DNA from 3 places in the Streptomyces sp. NPDC050423 genome. Region 3 is predicted to be linked to each of the others. Evidence: riboswitches for the same ligand, from Rfam matches in the RefSeq annotation. Region 3 holds a riboswitch; each other region holds the start of a gene.
What was found. Region 3 has a riboswitch for thiamine pyrophosphate ahead of thiC (phosphomethylpyrimidine synthase ThiC). Riboswitches for the same ligand answer to the same signal wherever they lie in the genome.

Region 1: another riboswitch for thiamine pyrophosphate. It lies ahead of thiO (glycine oxidase ThiO); the one in region 3 lies ahead of thiC (phosphomethylpyrimidine synthase ThiC).
Region 2: another riboswitch for thiamine pyrophosphate. It lies ahead of AB0I52_RS08625 (thiamine ABC transporter substrate-binding protein); the one in region 3 lies ahead of thiC (phosphomethylpyrimidine synthase ThiC).

The regions. Positions count from the first base shown of each region.
Region 1 is NZ_JBFAJY010000022.1:50,335-55,800, reverse strand. Features, by position in the region: gene AB0I52_RS18085 (Rv2175c family DNA-binding protein) at 1-66, opposite strand, end outside; gene AB0I52_RS18080 (FAD-dependent oxidoreductase) at 265-1,530, opposite strand; TPP riboswitch at 1,640-1,752, shown strand; gene thiO (glycine oxidase ThiO) at 1,750-2,928, shown strand; gene thiS (sulfur carrier protein ThiS) at 2,925-3,143, shown strand; gene AB0I52_RS18065 (thiazole synthase) at 3,146-3,940, shown strand; gene pknB (Stk1 family PASTA domain-containing Ser/Thr kinase) at 4,063-5,466, shown strand, end outside.
Region 2 is NZ_JBFAJY010000008.1:57,001-62,466, reverse strand. Features, by position in the region: gene frr (ribosome recycling factor) at 1-348, shown strand, start outside; gene AB0I52_RS08635 (phosphatidate cytidylyltransferase) at 348-1,433, shown strand; gene rlmN (23S rRNA (adenine(2503)-C(2))-methyltransferase RlmN) at 1,538-2,644, shown strand; TPP riboswitch at 2,686-2,802, shown strand; gene AB0I52_RS08625 (thiamine ABC transporter substrate-binding protein) at 2,885-3,988, shown strand; gene AB0I52_RS08620 (iron ABC transporter permease) at 4,075-5,466, shown strand, end outside.
Region 3 is NZ_JBFAJY010000002.1:160,514-165,979, forward strand. Features, by position in the region: gene thiC (phosphomethylpyrimidine synthase ThiC) at 1-1,729, opposite strand, end outside; TPP riboswitch at 1,722-1,855, opposite strand; gene AB0I52_RS02250 (YibE/F family protein) at 1,926-3,272, shown strand; gene AB0I52_RS02255 (SsgA family sporulation/cell division regulator) at 3,353-3,790, opposite strand; gene AB0I52_RS02260 (helix-turn-helix domain-containing protein) at 3,892-4,662, opposite strand; gene AB0I52_RS02265 (DUF5326 family protein) at 4,914-5,117, opposite strand; gene AB0I52_RS02270 (cupin domain-containing protein) at 5,255-5,466, opposite strand, start outside.

The sequences.
Region 1 (5,466 bases), on a different contig from region 3:
GGCGATATCGGGAAGGTAGAGCCAGGCAGGGACGAGAGCATCGATCTTTGCGTCAATCTCGGTCACGGGACAAGCCTGCCATCCCGGACTGACAGCCGATACCCGGACTCAGCCCTTCAGGGCCTCGCGCGGCGCGGCAGTGGCGCCGGCGGCCGGCCGCGAGCCGGCCACGGGCGGCCGTCGGGGAGGGCGAGTGCCGGGCTCCGGTGTCCGTTTCGGTGCAGGCCCCGTCGGCCGACCGGACGGCACCGGCGGTGCGGGCTCCTACTGCCGGGCCGCCGACTTCAGCGGTACGGACGCGTCACCGGCCCGCTCCGGATCGAGCCGGGTGCCCGCCTCGATGAGCTTGCGCCCCTGGATCAGGTCGCGCGGCCGGCCTACGGCGAGCACCGCGACCAGGACGCCGTCGCGCAGCCAGCACACCGACCAGGCGGGGCCGGCCGGATCGCCGCGCCACAGCAGGGTGTCCGCGCCGTCGTGGTGACCCGCGTACTGGACGAACCGGCCGAACTGCTCGGACCAGAAGTACGGCACGGGGTCATAGGCGGGCGACTCCGCCCCGTCCCCGCCGGCCGCGCCGATGATCTGGGCGGCAGCGGTCCGGGGCCCCTGGAGGGCATTGTCCCAGTGGTGGACCAGCAGACGCACCCCGTAGCGCGCGGACGGGAACGAGGCACAGTCGCCGACGGCGTACACGTCGGGCAGCGAGGTGCGCAGCGCCGCGTCGGCGGTCACCGATCCGTCGGGCCCGAGCCCGACGCCGGAGCCGGCCAGCCAGCCGGTGGCGGGCCGTGCGCCGATCCCGACGACGACCGCGTCGGCCGGGAGCGTGCGCCCGTCCGCCAGGACCACGCCGCCGGGCTCGACGCGGGCCACCCGCGCCCCGGTGAGGAGTGCGGCGCCGCTCTCCGCGTACCAGGCGGCCATCGGAGCGGCGACCTCGGCGGGCAGGGCGCCCGCGAGGGGGCGTTCGGCGGCCTCGACGACGGTGACCTCGCAGCCCGCGGCGCGGGCCGCGGTGGCGAACTCGGCGCCGATCCAGCCCGCGCCGACGACCACCACGGTGTGCCGCGCCTCCAGGACGGGCCGCAGCCGCGCCGCGTCGTCCAGGGTGCGCAGCAGATGGACGCCCGGCACGCCCCCGGAACCCGGCAGCACGACGGGTTCGGCGCCGGTGGCGATGACGAGGACGTCGTAGGGGACGGGCCCCGCGGAGGTGTCCAGCTCGTGGTCTGCGGCGCGCAGGCCGGTGACCTCGTGGCCCAGCCGCAGCGCGATGCCCAGTGCCTCGAAGTCGATGTCGAAGGCGGATTCCTCGGCCTTGCCGAGCAGTACCGCCTTGGACAGCGGGGGACGGTCGTAGGGCTGATGGGGTTCGGCTCCGATCAGGGTGACGGCGCCGGTGAAGCCCTGCTCCCGCAGGGCCACCGCCGTCTGCACGCCCGCCATGCCCGCGCCGACGACGACCACCCGCCGCCCCGCCCGCTCCGACTGCCGCTCCGGCCGCTCTGCCCGCTGCTGCTCGTTCACCCGTCCACCTTAATCATCTGACGAACCGTCAGGAAAGAGGTCCGCCGCCGTGCTCGCACCCACCGCCCTCCCGGGACCCTCCGCGGGACGGGGTCTAGGGTGGCCCACGTAAAGCACTCGCGGGAGCCCGGACGCACCGGGCTGAGAGGGAGGCTGGACGGCCTTCGACCGTACGAACCTGATCCGGGTCATGCCGGCGAAGGGAGGGGCTGGATGCCCATGCGCACCCACCGCGCGAGCGGGTCCGACGTCCTCGTCATCGGGGGCGGCATCATCGGCCTGGTGACCGCCTGGCGGTCCGCGCAGCGCGGCCTGGCCACCGCGGTCGTCGATCCCGGTCCCGGCGGCGGGGCCGCCCGGGTCGCGGCCGGGATGCTGGCCGCCGTCACCGAACTGCACTACGGCGAAGAGCTGCTGCTGGGTCTCAACGTCGACTCCGCCGCGCGCTATCCGGCGTTCGCGGCCGAGCTGGAGGCCGCGAGCGGACAGGACATCGGCTACCGCGCCTGCGGCACCCTGGCCGTCGCGCTGGACACCGACGACCGCGCCCATCTGCGGGAACTGCACGAGCTCCAGCGCCGGTCGGGGCTGGAGACCGAATGGCTCACCGGCCGTGAGTGCCGGCGCCTGGAGCCGATGCTCGCGCCGGGCGTACGCGGCGGACTGCGGGTCGACGGCGACCACCAGGTCGACCCGCGCCGGCTGGCCGCCGCGCTGCTGACGGCGTGCGAGCGGGCCGGGGTCGTCTTCCACCGCCACCGGGCCGAACGGCTCTCGGTGGTGCGGGACCGGGCCACCGGGGCCGTACTCACCGACGGTTCGGAGCCGACGGCCGATCAGGTGGTGCTCGCCGCCGGCAGCCTCAGCGGCCGGCTCGCGGGGGTGCCGGACCACGTCCTGCCGCCCGTCCGCCCGGTCAAGGGCCAGGTGCTGCGGCTGACCGTACCCACCGCGTACGCCCCCTTCCTCAGCCGCACCGTGCGGGCCGTGGTCCGGGGCAGCCACGTCTACCTCGTGCCGCGCGAGAACGGCGAGCTGGTGATCGGCGCCACCAGCGAGGAAATGGGCTGGGACACCACCGTCACGGCGGGCGGGGTGTACGAGCTGCTGCGCGACGCCCACGAGCTGGTGCCCGGCATCACCGAGCTGCCGCTCACCGAGACCCTGGCCGGTCTGCGCCCCGCCTCCCCCGACAACGCCCCGCTGCTCGGCCGCACCGCGCTGCCCGGCCTCCACCTCGCCACCGGCCACCACCGCAACGGGGTGCTGCTCACTCCGGTCACCGGTGACGCCATGGCGCAGCTGCTGGCCGGCGGCGAGCTGCCCGAGGTGGCCCGCCCCTTCTCCCCCGGCCGTTTCGCGGCCGCCACCCCCGTACGACAGGAGCAGCCCGCATGACCGCACCCCTCGCCCTCTCCGTGTCCGTGAACGGCGAGGCCGTCGCCGTCGCCGCGGGCACCACCCTGGACGCCCTGGTGGCGACCCTGACCGAGGCGCCCTCGGGTGTCGCGGCCGCGCTGAACGAGACCGTCGTGCCGCGCGGCCGGTGGTCCGCCGCGGTGCTCGCCGACGGCGACCGGGTCGAGGTCCTGACCGCGGTCCAGGGAGGCTGACCGTGCCCGACGACCTCTTCGCCCTGGGGGGCGCCGTCCTCGGTTCCCGGCTGATCATGGGAACGGGCGGGGCGCCCAGCCTCGATGTGCTGGAACGCTCACTGATCGCCTCCGGCACCGAGCTGACCACCGTCGCGATGCGCCGCCTCGACCCGACCGTGCGGGGCTCCGTGCTCTGCGTACTGGAGCGGCTCGCCGTCCGCGTCCTGCCGAACACTGCGGGCTGCTTCACGGCGGGCGAGGCCGTGCTCACCGCCCGGCTGGCCCGCGAGGCGCTCGGCACCGACTGGGTCAAGCTGGAGGTGGTGGCCGACGAGCGGACCCTGCTGCCCGACCCGGTCGAACTGCTGGACGCCGCGGAGATCCTGGTGGACGACGGTTTCACCGTGCTGCCGTACACCAATGACGATCCGGTGCTGGCCCGGAAGCTGGAGGACGTGGGGTGCGCGGCGGTCATGCCGCTCGGCTCCCCCATCGGCTCGGGGCTGGGCATCCGCAATCCGCACAACTTCCAGCTGATCGTCGAGCAGGCCCGGGTCCCGGTGATCCTGGACGCGGGCGCCGGGACGGCTTCGGACGCGGCGCTCGCCATGGAGCTGGGGTGCGCGGCCGTGATGCTCGCCTCGGCGGTGACCCGGGCCCAGGAGCCCGAGCTGATGGCCGCCGCGATGCGTCACGCGGTGGAGGGCGGGCGGCTGGCGTACCGCGCGGGGCGGATACCGCGCCGGCACTTCGCCGAGGCGTCGTCGCCGGTGGCGGGGCTGGCGGCGCTGGACCCGGAACGCCCGGCGTTCTGACACCGGGTACCGCGGCTCCGGCGGCGGTGGATCGCGTGTCCCTGTCACGGCTCGGCTGCAGTACGACCCCAGGATCGCCCCGGCCCGTCGGTCGTGTCCGCGGCGGCTCGTAGACTCCCTGCGTGGATACGACCCTCCAGGACCCTCTCGTCGGGCAGCTGCTCGACGGCCGCTACCGCGTCGATGCCCGCATCGCCGTGGGCGGCATGGCCACGGTCTACCGGGCCATGGACACCCGCCTCGACCGGGTGCTCGCCCTCAAGGTGATGCACCCGGCGCTCGCGGCCGACGCCTCGTTCGTCGAGCGCTTCATCCGCGAGGCCAAGTCGGTGGCGGGGCTCGCGCACCCCAATGTGGTCGGGGTCTTCGACCAGGGGGCCCAGGGGCAGTACGTATACCTGGCCATGGAGTACGTCGCGGGCTGCACGCTGCGCGATGTGCTGCGCGAGCGCGGCGCACTGCAGCCGCGGGCCGCGCTGGACATCCTGGAGCCGGTGCTCGCCGCGCTCGGTGCCGCGCACCGGGCGGGCTTCGTACACCGTGACATGAAGCCGGAGAACGTACTCATAGGCGACGACGGCCGGGTCAAGGTCGCCGACTTCGGCCTGGTACGGGCCGTGGGCACGGTCACCAACACCACCGGGTCCGTCCTGGGCACCGTCTCCTATCTCGCCCCCGAGCAGATCGAGCGCGGCACCGCGGACACCCGCGCCGATGTCTACGCGTGCGGGGTGGTGCTGTACGAGATGCTCACCGGCGCCAAGCCGCACACCGGTGACTCCCCCGCCCAGGTCATCTACCAGCATCTGAACGAGGACGTCCCGGCTCCCTCGGCCCTCGTCCCGGGGCTCGCACCCGAGCTCGACGAGCTGGTGGCGAGCGCCACCGCGCGTGACCCCGAGGTCCGGCCGTTCGACGCGGTGGCCCTGCTCGCCGAGTCCCGACAGGCCCGCGCCGGCCTCACCGACGCCCAGCTGGACGCCGTACCGCCGCAGGCCCTGGCAGAGGTGCGCGACGCCGCCGAGGACCGCACGAGCGTGATTCCGCGGGTGCTGCCGCCCGGCCAGGGAACCGCCCACCACACCAGCCGGCTGGAGATGTCCCCGCCGCTGCCGCCGGACCGGCGGGCCGGGCTCCTCGGCGGGCCGCGGCGCGGCATCGTCGCCGCGGTCGTCGCCGTGCTGCTGGTCCTGGGGATCGGCGGCGGCGTCTGGTACATCAACTCCGGACAGTTCACCCACGTCCCCTCGGTGCTCGGCCAGAGCGAGCAGGCGGCCAAGGGACGGCTGTCGGACGCCGGCCTCGAACTGAAGGGCGTCGAGCGCGCCTACAGCGACACCGTCGACCGCGGCAAGGTGATCAACAGCGACCCGAAGTCGGCCGCCCGGATCCGGGGCAACGGCTCGGTGACACTCGTCGTCTCGCGCGGGCCCGAGATCGTGGAGGTGCCCGATGTCGAGGGCATCACGCTGGCCGAGGCCAGGCGGAAGCTGACGAAGGCGGGCCTGGTGCCCGGCATGACCACC
Region 2 (5,466 bases), on a different contig from region 3:
GACAAGACCGCGCTGCGCAACATCGAGCAGGCCATCCGCGACTCCGACCTCGGCGTCAACCCGAGCAACGACGGCAATATCATCCGGGTGAACTTCCCCGACCTCACCGAAGAGCGCCGTCGCGACTACATCAAGGTCGCGAAGACCAAGGCCGAGGACTCCAAGATCTCGATCCGCGCGGTCCGCCGCAAGGCCAAGGAGATCCTCGACAAGCTGGTCAAGGACAAGGAGTCCGGCGAGGACGAGGTACGTCGCGCCGAGAAGGAGCTCGACGACACCACCGCGAAGTACGTCGCGCAGGTGGACGAGCTGCTGAAGCACAAGGAAGCCGAGCTGCTCGAAGTCTGATGAACGACTCTTCCCGGGGCGCCCCGCAGGGCGCCGGCCACTGGGCCGCTCCCGAGATGCGGGCCGCTCCGGCGGGTCCTGCATACGATGTGCATAACGCCCAGCACACTCGGCCCATGCCCATTGTGCCGGACGTTCCCGACGCAGGTAGAGACGCTGACGACCGTGATGACCGGGACCAGGGGGCCGCACGCCTGAGCGGCGGCCCCTTGTTCCGCGACGAGAAGCCGCAGGAGCCCATGTCCACCGCGCCGCCACCCCCGCAGAAGAAACGTGCGGGCCGTGATCTCGGAGCCGCCATAGGGGTCGGCGTGGGGCTGGGTGCCGTCGTCGTCGCCTCGCTCTTCATCGTCAAGGCCGTCTTCGTCGGTGTGATCGCGGTCGCCGTCGTCGTGGGCCTCTGGGAGCTCACCTCCCGGCTGGAGGAGCGCAAGGGCATCAAGGCGCCGCTCGTCCCTCTCGCGGTCGGTGGCGCGGCCATGGTCGTGGCCGGTTACGCGCGAGGCGCCGAAGGCGCCTGGGCGGCCATGGCGCTGACCGCCCTCGCGGTGCTCGTCTGGCGGATGGCCGAGCCGCCGGAGGGCTACCTCAAGGACGTCACGGCCGGCGTTTTCGCCGCGTTCTACGTACCGTTCCTGGCCACCTTCGTCGCCATGCTCCTGACCGCGTCCGACGGGCCGCAGCGGGTACTGACCTTCCTGCTGCTGACCGTGGTCAGCGATACCGGCGCGTACGCCGTCGGCTGGCGGTTCGGCAAGCACAAGCTCGCACCGCGGATCAGCCCCGGGAAGACCCGCGAGGGCCTCTTCGGAGCCGTGGCCTTCGCGATGGTGGCCGGTGCGCTGTGCATGGAGTTCCTGATCGACGACGGCTCCTGGTGGCAGGGCCTGCTGCTCGGCCTCGCGGTCGCCGCCAGCGCCACCCTCGGTGACCTGGGCGAGTCCATGATCAAGCGGGACCTCGGAATCAAGGACATGGGCACGCTGCTCCCCGGACACGGCGGCATCATGGACCGGCTGGACTCCCTGCTGCCGACCGCGCCGGTGGTCTGGCTGCTGATGGTGCTTTTCGTCGGCTCGGGCTGAGCGACTGCCAGATCACCCCTTCTGACCTGCGTCTTCACGAGTGAGGGTCCGTTGTCCACAGGGCGGCGGGCCCTCACTGTTCTGTCTGCGACACTGGATGAACCATGCCTAAGCCCGGAGAACTCACTTTCGTCGCGCCCCGCGGAGCCAAGAGGCCGCCGCGGCACCTCGCCGACCTCACGCCCGCCGAGCGCAAGGAAGCAGTCGCCGCGACCGGCGAGAAGCCCTTCCGCGCCCAGCAGCTCTCGCAGCACTACTTCGCGCGGTACGCGCACGACCCGTCGGAGTGGAACAACATTCCGGCCGCGTCGCGGGGCAAGCTCGCCGAGGCGTTGTTCCCCGACCTGATGTCCGTGGTCCGGCACATCAGCTGCGACGACGACACCACCCGCAAGACGCTGTGGAAGCTGCACGACGGCACGCTGGTCGAGTCCGTCCTGATGCGCTACCCCGAGCGCGTCACGATGTGTATCTCCTCGCAGGCGGGATGCGGGATGAACTGCCCGTTCTGCGCCACCGGGCAGGCCGGTCTCGACCGCAACCTCTCCACGGCGGAGATCGTCCACCAGATCGTGGACGGCATGCGGGCCCTGCGCGACGGCGAGGTCCCCGGGGGCCCGGCGCGGCTCTCCAACATCGTCTTCATGGGCATGGGCGAGCCGCTCGCCAACTACAAGCGGGTGGTCGGGTCCATCCGCCGGCTGACCGACCCCGAGCCCGACGGGCTGGGGCTGTCGCAGCGCGGGATCACCGTCTCGACCGTCGGCCTGGTGCCGGCGATGCTGCGCTTCGCCGACGAGGGCTTCAAGTGCCGTCTCGCGGTCTCGCTGCACGCCCCGGACGACGAGCTGCGCGACACCCTCGTACCGGTGAACACCCGGTGGAAGGTGCGCGAGGTACTGGACGCGGCCTGGGAGTACGCGGAGAAGTCCGGTCGCCGTATCTCCATCGAGTACGCGCTGATCCGTGACATCAACGACCAGGCCTGGCGGGGCGACCGGCTGGGCCGGCTCCTCAAGGGCAAGCGGGTACACGTCAACCTGATCCCGCTGAACCCGACGCCCGGCTCGAAGTGGACCGCCTCGCGGCCCGAGGACGAGAAGGCGTTCGTCGAGGCCATCGCCGCCCACGGGGTGCCGGTGACCGTCCGGGACACCCGGGGCCAGGAGATCGACGGCGCCTGCGGGCAGCTGGCGGCATCCGAGCGCTGAGGCCGAAACCGGCCGTGTAGCCTGGGCGTGCATCCAACTTCATATTCCGACAGGGGAGCGCCACAGCGCTGAGAGTGCGGCACCAAGGACAGGTTGGCCGCAGACCCTCTGAACCTCGCCCGGGTCATTCCGGGTAGGAAGTTCGGACCTTACTCAAGCTGTTGCGCCCTGCCCGCTTCCGGTTCGTTCCGGGCGCGGGCAGGGCCGCGTCTCTTCCTGGTCACCCCCAGGAGGAATCACATGAGCACAACCAAGAAGATCGCGGTGTCGGCCGTCGCCGCCGCGATCGGCGCGACCGCGCTCGCCGGCTGCGGTGGCTCCGACGACTCGTCGTCCGGCTCCGCCGGCACCAAGGGCACCGGATCCAAGACCGTCACCCTCGTCAGCCACGACTCCTTCAACGCGTCCAAGGGCGTACTGAAGGAGTTCACCCGGGAGACCGGATACACGGTCAAGGTGCTGAAGAGCGGGGATGCGGGCGCCGCCCTCAACCAGGAGATCCTGACCAAGGGATCGCCGCGCGGTGACGTGTTCTTCGGCGTCGACAACACCCTGCTGTCGCGGGCCCTCGACAACGGTCTCTTCACGCCGTACGCGGCCAAGGGCCTCGGCCAGGTGGCGTCCGACGTCCAGTTGGATGCCGGAAAGCACCGGGTCACTCCGGTCGACACCGGCGACATCTGCGTCAACTACGACAAGAAGTACTTCGCCGACAAGAAGCTCGCGCCGCCGAAGTCCTTCGACGACCTGGCGAAGCCCGCGTACAAGAACCTCCTCGTCACCGAGAACGCCGCGACCTCCTCGCCCGGTCTCGGCTTCCTCCTCGGCACCGTCGCCACCTACGGCGAGGACGGCTACCAGGACTACTGGAAGAAGCTGAAGAGCAACGGCGTCAAGGTCGTCGACGGCTGGGAGCAGGCGTACAACGAGGAGTTCTCCGGCTCCGCGGGCGGCAGGAAGGCCAAGGCCGACCGTCCGCTCGTCGTCAGTTACGCCTCCAGCCCGCCCGTCGAGGTGCTGTACGCGGACCCGCAGCCCAAGTCGGCCCCGACCGGGGTCGCCACCGGGACATGCTTCCGGCAGATCGAGTTCGCCGGTCTGCTCGACGGCGCGAAGAACGAGGCGGGCGGCAAGGCCCTGCTGGACTTCCTGATCGGAAAGAAGTTCCAGGAGGACATGCCGCTCAACATGTTCGTCAGCCCGGTCACCAAGGGCGCGAAGGTGCCGGAACTCTTCACGGAGTTCGGGGCCACCGCGGACAAGCCGGCGACCGTCGCCCCGGACACCATCGCCAAGAACCGTGAGCAGTGGGTCCAGTCATGGTCCTCGCTCGTAGTGAAGTAGCGAGGACTCCCGTACGCGGACCGGGCGCGCGCGGGAAGGCCGCACGCACCCGGTCACGGCGCGGGAGCGCGGTGCGGCTCGGTCTGATGGCCGTGCCCGTCGCCTTCTTCGCGGTGTTCTTCGCCTACCCCGTCGCGGCGATCGTCGGGCGGGGACTCAAAGCCGACGGTGTCTGGCAGTTCGGCCGGTTCGGTGAGGTGCTGAGCCGGCCGGACATCCTGGATGTCCTCTGGTTCACCCTGTGGCAGGCGCTCGCCTCGACCGCGCTGACCCTGTTGATCGCCCTGCCGGGCGCCTATGTGTTCGCCCGGTTCGACTTCCCGGGCAAGCAACTGCTGCGGGCGATCGTCACGGTGCCGTTCGTCCTGCCGACCGTCGTCGTGGGCACCGCGTTCCTCGCGTTGCTGGGGCGCGGCGGCTTCCTCGACGAGCTGTGGGGCGTACGGCTCGACACCACGGTGTGGGCGATCCTGCTGGCCCACGTCTTCTTCAACTACGCGGTCGTCGTGCGCACCGTCGGCGGACTGTGGTCGCAGCTCGACCCGCGGCAGGAGGAGGCCGCTCGCGTCCTCGGTGCCGGACGGTTCGCCGCCTGGCGGCGGGTCACGCTCCCGGCGCTCGGCCCCGCCGTGGCCGCCGCGGCGCTGATGGTCTTCCTCTTCACCTTCACCTCCTTCGGTGTCGTCCAGATCCTCGGCGGCCCAGGATTCTCCACGCTGGAGGTGGAGATCTACCGCCAGACCGCACAGCTGCTCGCCCTGCCCACGGCCGCCGTGCTGACGCTCGTGCAGTTCGCCGCGGTCGGTGCCATCCTCGCCGTGCACGCCTGGACCGTACGGCGCAGGGAGACCGCGCTGAAGCTGGTCGACCCGGCACAGACCGCCCGCAGGCCGCGCGGCGCGGGCCAGTGGGCGCTGCTCGGGGGCGTCCTGCTGACCGTGCTGGTACTGATCCTGCTGCCGCTCGGCGTACTGGTGGAGCGCTCGCTCGACGTGTCCGGCGGCCACGGTCTCGACTACTACCGGGCGCTGGCATCGGCGGACGCGAACAGCGGTACGTTCCTGGTCGCCCCTCTCGAAGCGATCGGGAACTCGCTGCGCTACGCGCTGGTCGCGACCGTCATCGCACTGGTCGTCGGGGGCCTGGCCGCGGCGGCTCTGACCAGGCGGGCCGGCCGGCTGGTCAGGGGTTTCGACGCCCTTCTGATGCTGCCCCTCGGGGTCTCCGCCGTCACCGTCGGCTTCGGATTCCTGATCACCCTGGACAAGCCGCCGCTCGATCTGCGGACCTCCTGGATCCTGGTGCCGCTGGCCCAGGCACTGGTCGGGGTGCCGTTCGTCGTACGGACCATGCTGCCCGTCCTGCGCGCGGTGGACGGGCGGCTGCGCGAGGCAGCCGCGGTGCTCGGCGCCTCGCCGCTGCGGGCCTGGCGCGAGGTGGATCTGCCGCTGGTGCGCCGGGCGCTGCTGGTCGCGGCG
Region 3 (5,466 bases):
AGAAGTGCGCCGTCTTCGCCGGCTCGGCCGGCAGCGTCTCGTCGTGGAACCCCCGCGCCGTGTCCGGATCGAGCGCCAGATTGAACTGGTCCTCCCACCGGAACTCGAACCGGGCGTCCGACAGCGCGTCGTCCCACTCCTGCGCCCCCGGGTGCCCCTTGGCCAGGTCCGCCGCATGGGCCGCGATCCGGTAGGTGATGACCCCGGTCTTCACATCGTCCCGGTTGGGCAGGCCGAGGTGCTCCTTGGGCGTCACGTAACAGAGCATCGCCGTCCCCCACCAGGCGATCATCGCGGCGCCGATGCCCGAGGTGATGTGGTCGTACGCCGGCGCGACATCGGTGGTCAGCGGGCCGAGCGTGTAGAACGGCGCCTCCTCGCAGATCTCCTGCTGGAGGTCGATGTTCTCCTTGATCCTGTGCATCGGGACATGTCCCGGGCCCTCGATCATCGTCTGGACGCCGAACCGCTTGGCGACCGTGTTCAGTTCGCCGAGCGTGCGCAGTTCGGCGAACTGCGCCTCGTCGTTGGCGTCCGCGATCGATCCGGGGCGCAGCCCGTCGCCCAGCGAGTACGTCACGTCGTACGAGGCCAGGATCTCGCAGAGCTCCTCGAAGTGCTCGTACAGGAACGACTCCTTGTGGTGCGCGAGGCACCACGCGGCCATGATCGAGCCGCCCCGGGAGACGATGCCGGTCTTGCGGCGGGCCGTCAGCGGCACATACGGCAGGCGCACGCCGGCGTGGACCGTCATGTAGTCGACGCCCTGTTCGGCCTGCTCGATGACGGTGTCCTTGTAGATCTCCCAGGTCAGCTCCTCCGCCCTGCCGTCGACCTTTTCGAGGGCCTGGTAGAGGGGCACGGTGCCGATCGGCACCGGGGAGTTGCGCAGAACCCACTCACGGGTGGTGTGGATGTTGCGGCCGGTGGAAAGGTCCATGACCGTGTCGGCGCCCCACTTGGTCGCCCAGGTCATCTTGTCCACCTCCTCCTCGATGGAGGACGTCACCGCGGAGTTGCCGATGTTGGCGTTCACCTTCACCAGGAACCGCTTGCCGATGATCATCGGCTCGATCTCCGGGTGGTTGACGCTGGCCGGCAGCACGGCCCGGCCCGCGGCGATCTCTTCGCGCACCACCTCGGGCGCGACGTTCTCCCGAATCGCCACGTACTCCATCTCCGGGGTGATCTCGCCCCGGCGGGCGTACCCGAGCTGGGTCACCGGGCGCCCGTCCCGGCTGCGCCGCGGCCGGCGCGGACGGCCGGGGAAGACGGCGTCCAGATTGCGCAGTCCTTCCCCGAGCTCTCGGCTTCGCTCGGGCAGGGGAGACCCCATCCGCGGCGCGGTGTGCTTGAGCCCGTCGTCCTCGGGCCGCGCCGTCCGGCCGGCGTACTCCTCGGTGTCGCCGCGGGCGATGATCCAGTTCTCCCGCAGCGGTGCGAGTCCGCGGCGGACATCGGTGTCGACGGCGGGATCGGTGTACGGCCCCGACGTGTCGTACAGCGTCACGTCCTTGCCGTTGGTGAGGTGCACCTGACGGACCGGCACCCGGAGGTCCGGGCGCGAGCCCTGGACGTATCCCTTGTGCCAGCCGATGGACTTCCCGGCCTCGTCGCTCCGACCGGCCTCATCGCTCCGACCGGCCTCATCGCGCTGATTGGCCTGGTCGCTCTGATTGGCCTGGTCGCTCTGATTGGAGGCAGGCGTGCGTGCGTCCGCTGTGGTCATGAGACCTACTCCCTACGCCGGCATTACCCGGTAACAGGTTCGGCGGTCGGCGCAGCGTGTCCCGTACGGACGTACGGAGATCAGCGCCCTCTCAGCCCGGTGCTCCGAGCTCCCGCGTGTGCAAAGGTGCCACCACGCTAACGCCCTCGCGGGTGTGCTGAACAGAGGGCCCCGCTCTTCTTGCGATGATCGGCCGGTGACGTCCCCCCATATCGTTCCCGAACAGCCGGGCCCTCAGCACTCCCACTCGCACAGCCACAGCCACGGCCCCGCCGCCCCCGTGTCCAAGCACCTGCGCAAGGTGATCGCAGCCGTGCTGATCCCGTTCGCGGTCGCGGTCGCCGTCGGTCTCGTGATGCTCTGGCCGGGTGGTGCGCCGGGGCACGAGCGCACCGGTGTCGGTTTCGACCGGCAGACCCAGCAGGCCGAGGTGGTGAACATCGACAAGGTCGACTGCAAGGACGTGAACGCGTCCCAGCTGCCCACCAGCGGCGAGACCACGCCGCAGACGGGGGACCCGGCCACCGGTGGCGACGGGGCGGGACTCTGCGAGAAGGCCACGGTCGAGGTCACGAGCGGCAAGGACAAGGGGCGCACATTCATCGAGGTCGTCCAGCCCGACGCACCGCGACAGCTGCGGGAGGGGCAGGGGGTGGTGGTCGCGTACGCCCCCGACGCACCCCATGACCTCCAGTACTCCGTGACGGACGTGGACCGGGGGTTCCCGATGGCGCTGCTGGCCGGGATCTTCGCCGTGGCGGTGGTCGTCGTGGGCAGGCTGCGCGGGGTCATGGCGCTGGTGGCGCTCGCCCTGTCGTTCGCCGTGCTGACCCTGTTCATCCTCCCGGCCATCCTGCAGGGCTCGAATCCGCTGCTCGTGGCGGTCGTCGGGGCCGGCGCCATCATGCTGATCGCCCTCTACATCTGCCACGGGCTGACCGCCCGCACCTCGGTCGCCGTCATCGGCACCCTGATCTCACTGCTGCTGATCGGGCTGCTCGGCTCGCTCTTCATCGGCTGGGCGAGCCTGAGCGGGAACACCGACGACAGCACCGGTCTCATCCACGGCCTGTACCCGCACATCGACATGAGCGGTCTGCTTCTGGCCGGCGTCATCATCGGTTCGCTGGGAGTGCTCGACGATGTGACGGTCACCCAGACGTCGGCGGTCTGGGAACTGCATCAGGCGGACCCGACGATGAATACGAAGCAGCTCTACCGGGCAGGGATCAGGATCGGAAGGGACCACATCGCCTCGGTGGTCAACACCCTGGTGCTCGCCTATGCGGGCGCCGCGCTTCCGTTGCTGCTGCTGTTCTCGATCGCCGAGAGCAGCGTGGGGACGGTGGCCAACAGCGAGCTGGTGGCGGAGGAGATCGTGCGGACGCTGGTCGGCTCGATCGGCCTGGTCGCCTCGGTGCCGGTGACCACCGCGCTCGCGGCACTGGTCGTCTCCGCGGGCCGTACGGGGGTCGGCGCGGAAGCCGGGGCTTCGGCACCCGTACGGAGTGGCGGAGGACGCCGCCGACGAGCGAGGTCCTGAACGGCTGCACACGGAGAGTGATTCACCCGTTCGGCAGGTGTGGTGTTCGACCGGCACCCAGCGCTGGAGGGACGGTCCCGTCAGCCGGCGTTCTGTTCCTCGGCCAGAATTCGCCCCAATGCCTCTTCGAGATTGCCCTCGAAGTCACCCAGCGTGCACTCCTGCCCGAGGGGGACGAGCTTGTCCGTCCTGTCGAGAAAGGCCACAAGTGGTGCCGTACCAGCCCTGAAGAGAGCGCGGTCCGCTCCCACCTGGAGCCGGATGTGGACGTCGCACAGCCCTTCGGGCTCGGTCGGCCCGATGTGTACGTCGCCGTCGCCACTGGGGCTGTTGAGGCCGTCGAGCAGCAGCTCACGGCCGAAAGCCCAGGTGACGGGGGCGTCGCCGGGCAGATGGAAGGTCATCCGGATCGCGTACGGATCGCACACTTCGTACCGGAGCTCCACCGGGATACGGAAAGAGAGCTCCTCGGAGACGAGGAAGCTCATCATGACCTCAGCTTGAACCGACTCGCGCATCGTTCAACCCCGCAGTAGATGAATCTGGCCAGGAATGATCCCCCGTGGCCCTATTGACGCCATCGTGGTGCACGCGATAGCAGATCACAAGGAGTGATTTTTCAGATACTGATAGAGAACACGAACGAACGCAAGAGGCTGGCCACTTCGCCACGTAGTCGTTCGACTGCGGGGAGCAACCGGTCTTCCTGGTCGAGAGGTACCGAAATGGCCATCGCCGCAGCCGTGAAACCGGCCGTGATCGGGATGGCCGCGCAGACCGTCCCGAGGGCGTACTCCTGTCGCTCGACGACGGGTTCCGTTCGCTCCAGCGACCGCAGCCGGTCAAGCAGGGCCGGGCGGTCACGTACGGAGTAGCGGGTCAGCGGGCGCACCGGATGCCGGTCCAGGTGGTCCTCGCGGGCCTTCTCGTCGAGCTGGCTCAGCAGACACTGGCCGATCGCGTGGGCGTGCCCGGTCTCCTGGAAGGCGGCCCATTCGTCCACCGCGGGCGCTGCCGGGGTGTCGGCGACCGCGACCAGTTCGATCTCACCGTCGCGGTAGACGGCGCAGTACACCGGGGCTCCGATGATGTCCCGCCAGCGGCCCAGCGACTGGGTCATCCGGCTGCGACGGTTCTGCAGGGCGCCGTCGTCCACCAGCCGCTCAGCGGCGGCACCGAAGAGGAAGACGCCGTTCTCCCGGCGCAGATATCCCTCATGGGTGAGGGTGCGCAGCAGGTGGTAGGCGGTGGGCAGCGGAAGCCCCGCCTCCCGTGCGAGCTGTTTGGCCGGCGCCCCGTCGCGATGGGCGCCCACGGCCTCCAGCAGCCTCAGCGCCCGCTGCACCGATCCGATCAACGTCGGCACAGCGGTACTCGATGCCGTGGTCAACGGTCACCCCCAGGCATGGTGACGGGCGGTCAGCCCGCCTGTGGAGGCCGCCTCCACATGTCTGCCGCGGGCCTGGCTCCGGAGGCCGTGCCCGCCACTGGTCAGGTGGCGACTGACGGTGCTCTCCCAGGCGGCGGCAGCGGATTTCACTGTATCGGCAGCGCGCGAAGGGGGTGTCGTTTCGTCTTCCGCTTAGCTCGGCTGGGCTAACCGTCCGGCCGGTGGCGCGGCTACCAGCCTCCACACAGGCCCTAGGAGGAGGACGACATGAACTTCCGCACGAGGAAGACGACCCCGCCGACCAGGACCACGAAGATCAGGACCTTGAAGAGCAGCCAGACGACGAAGCCGACCAAGCTGGCGATCAGGCTGCCGAACACGACGATCGCGATGACGGGCACCGCGATCCACTTCACCCACCAGGGCATCCCCGCGAATATCTCCCGCACGGCCATCGTCCTTACCTCGTCTCTGTGAGTTCCTGCTTCGATGCTAGAGGTACGGGGGTGGTCGGCGGGGGCCTCGCAGCCCTTGAACTCCCCTGATCGAACCCTTAGGGATCCCCGAGAGACGGCTCCGCCTCCCGGACCCCTCAGCCCTCGGGCGGCGAGAAGACCACCATCACCCGCAGATCCTCGGTGATGTGGTGGAACTTGTGGGCCGTGCCGGCAGGTACATACACGACACTTCCTCTGCCCACCTGTGTGGTTTCCATGCCCACGGTGATCGACGCGCGCCCGCTGACGACCAGGTAGACCTCGTCCTGCTGGTGCGGCTGCTGCGGGTCGAGCGCACCGGCGTCCA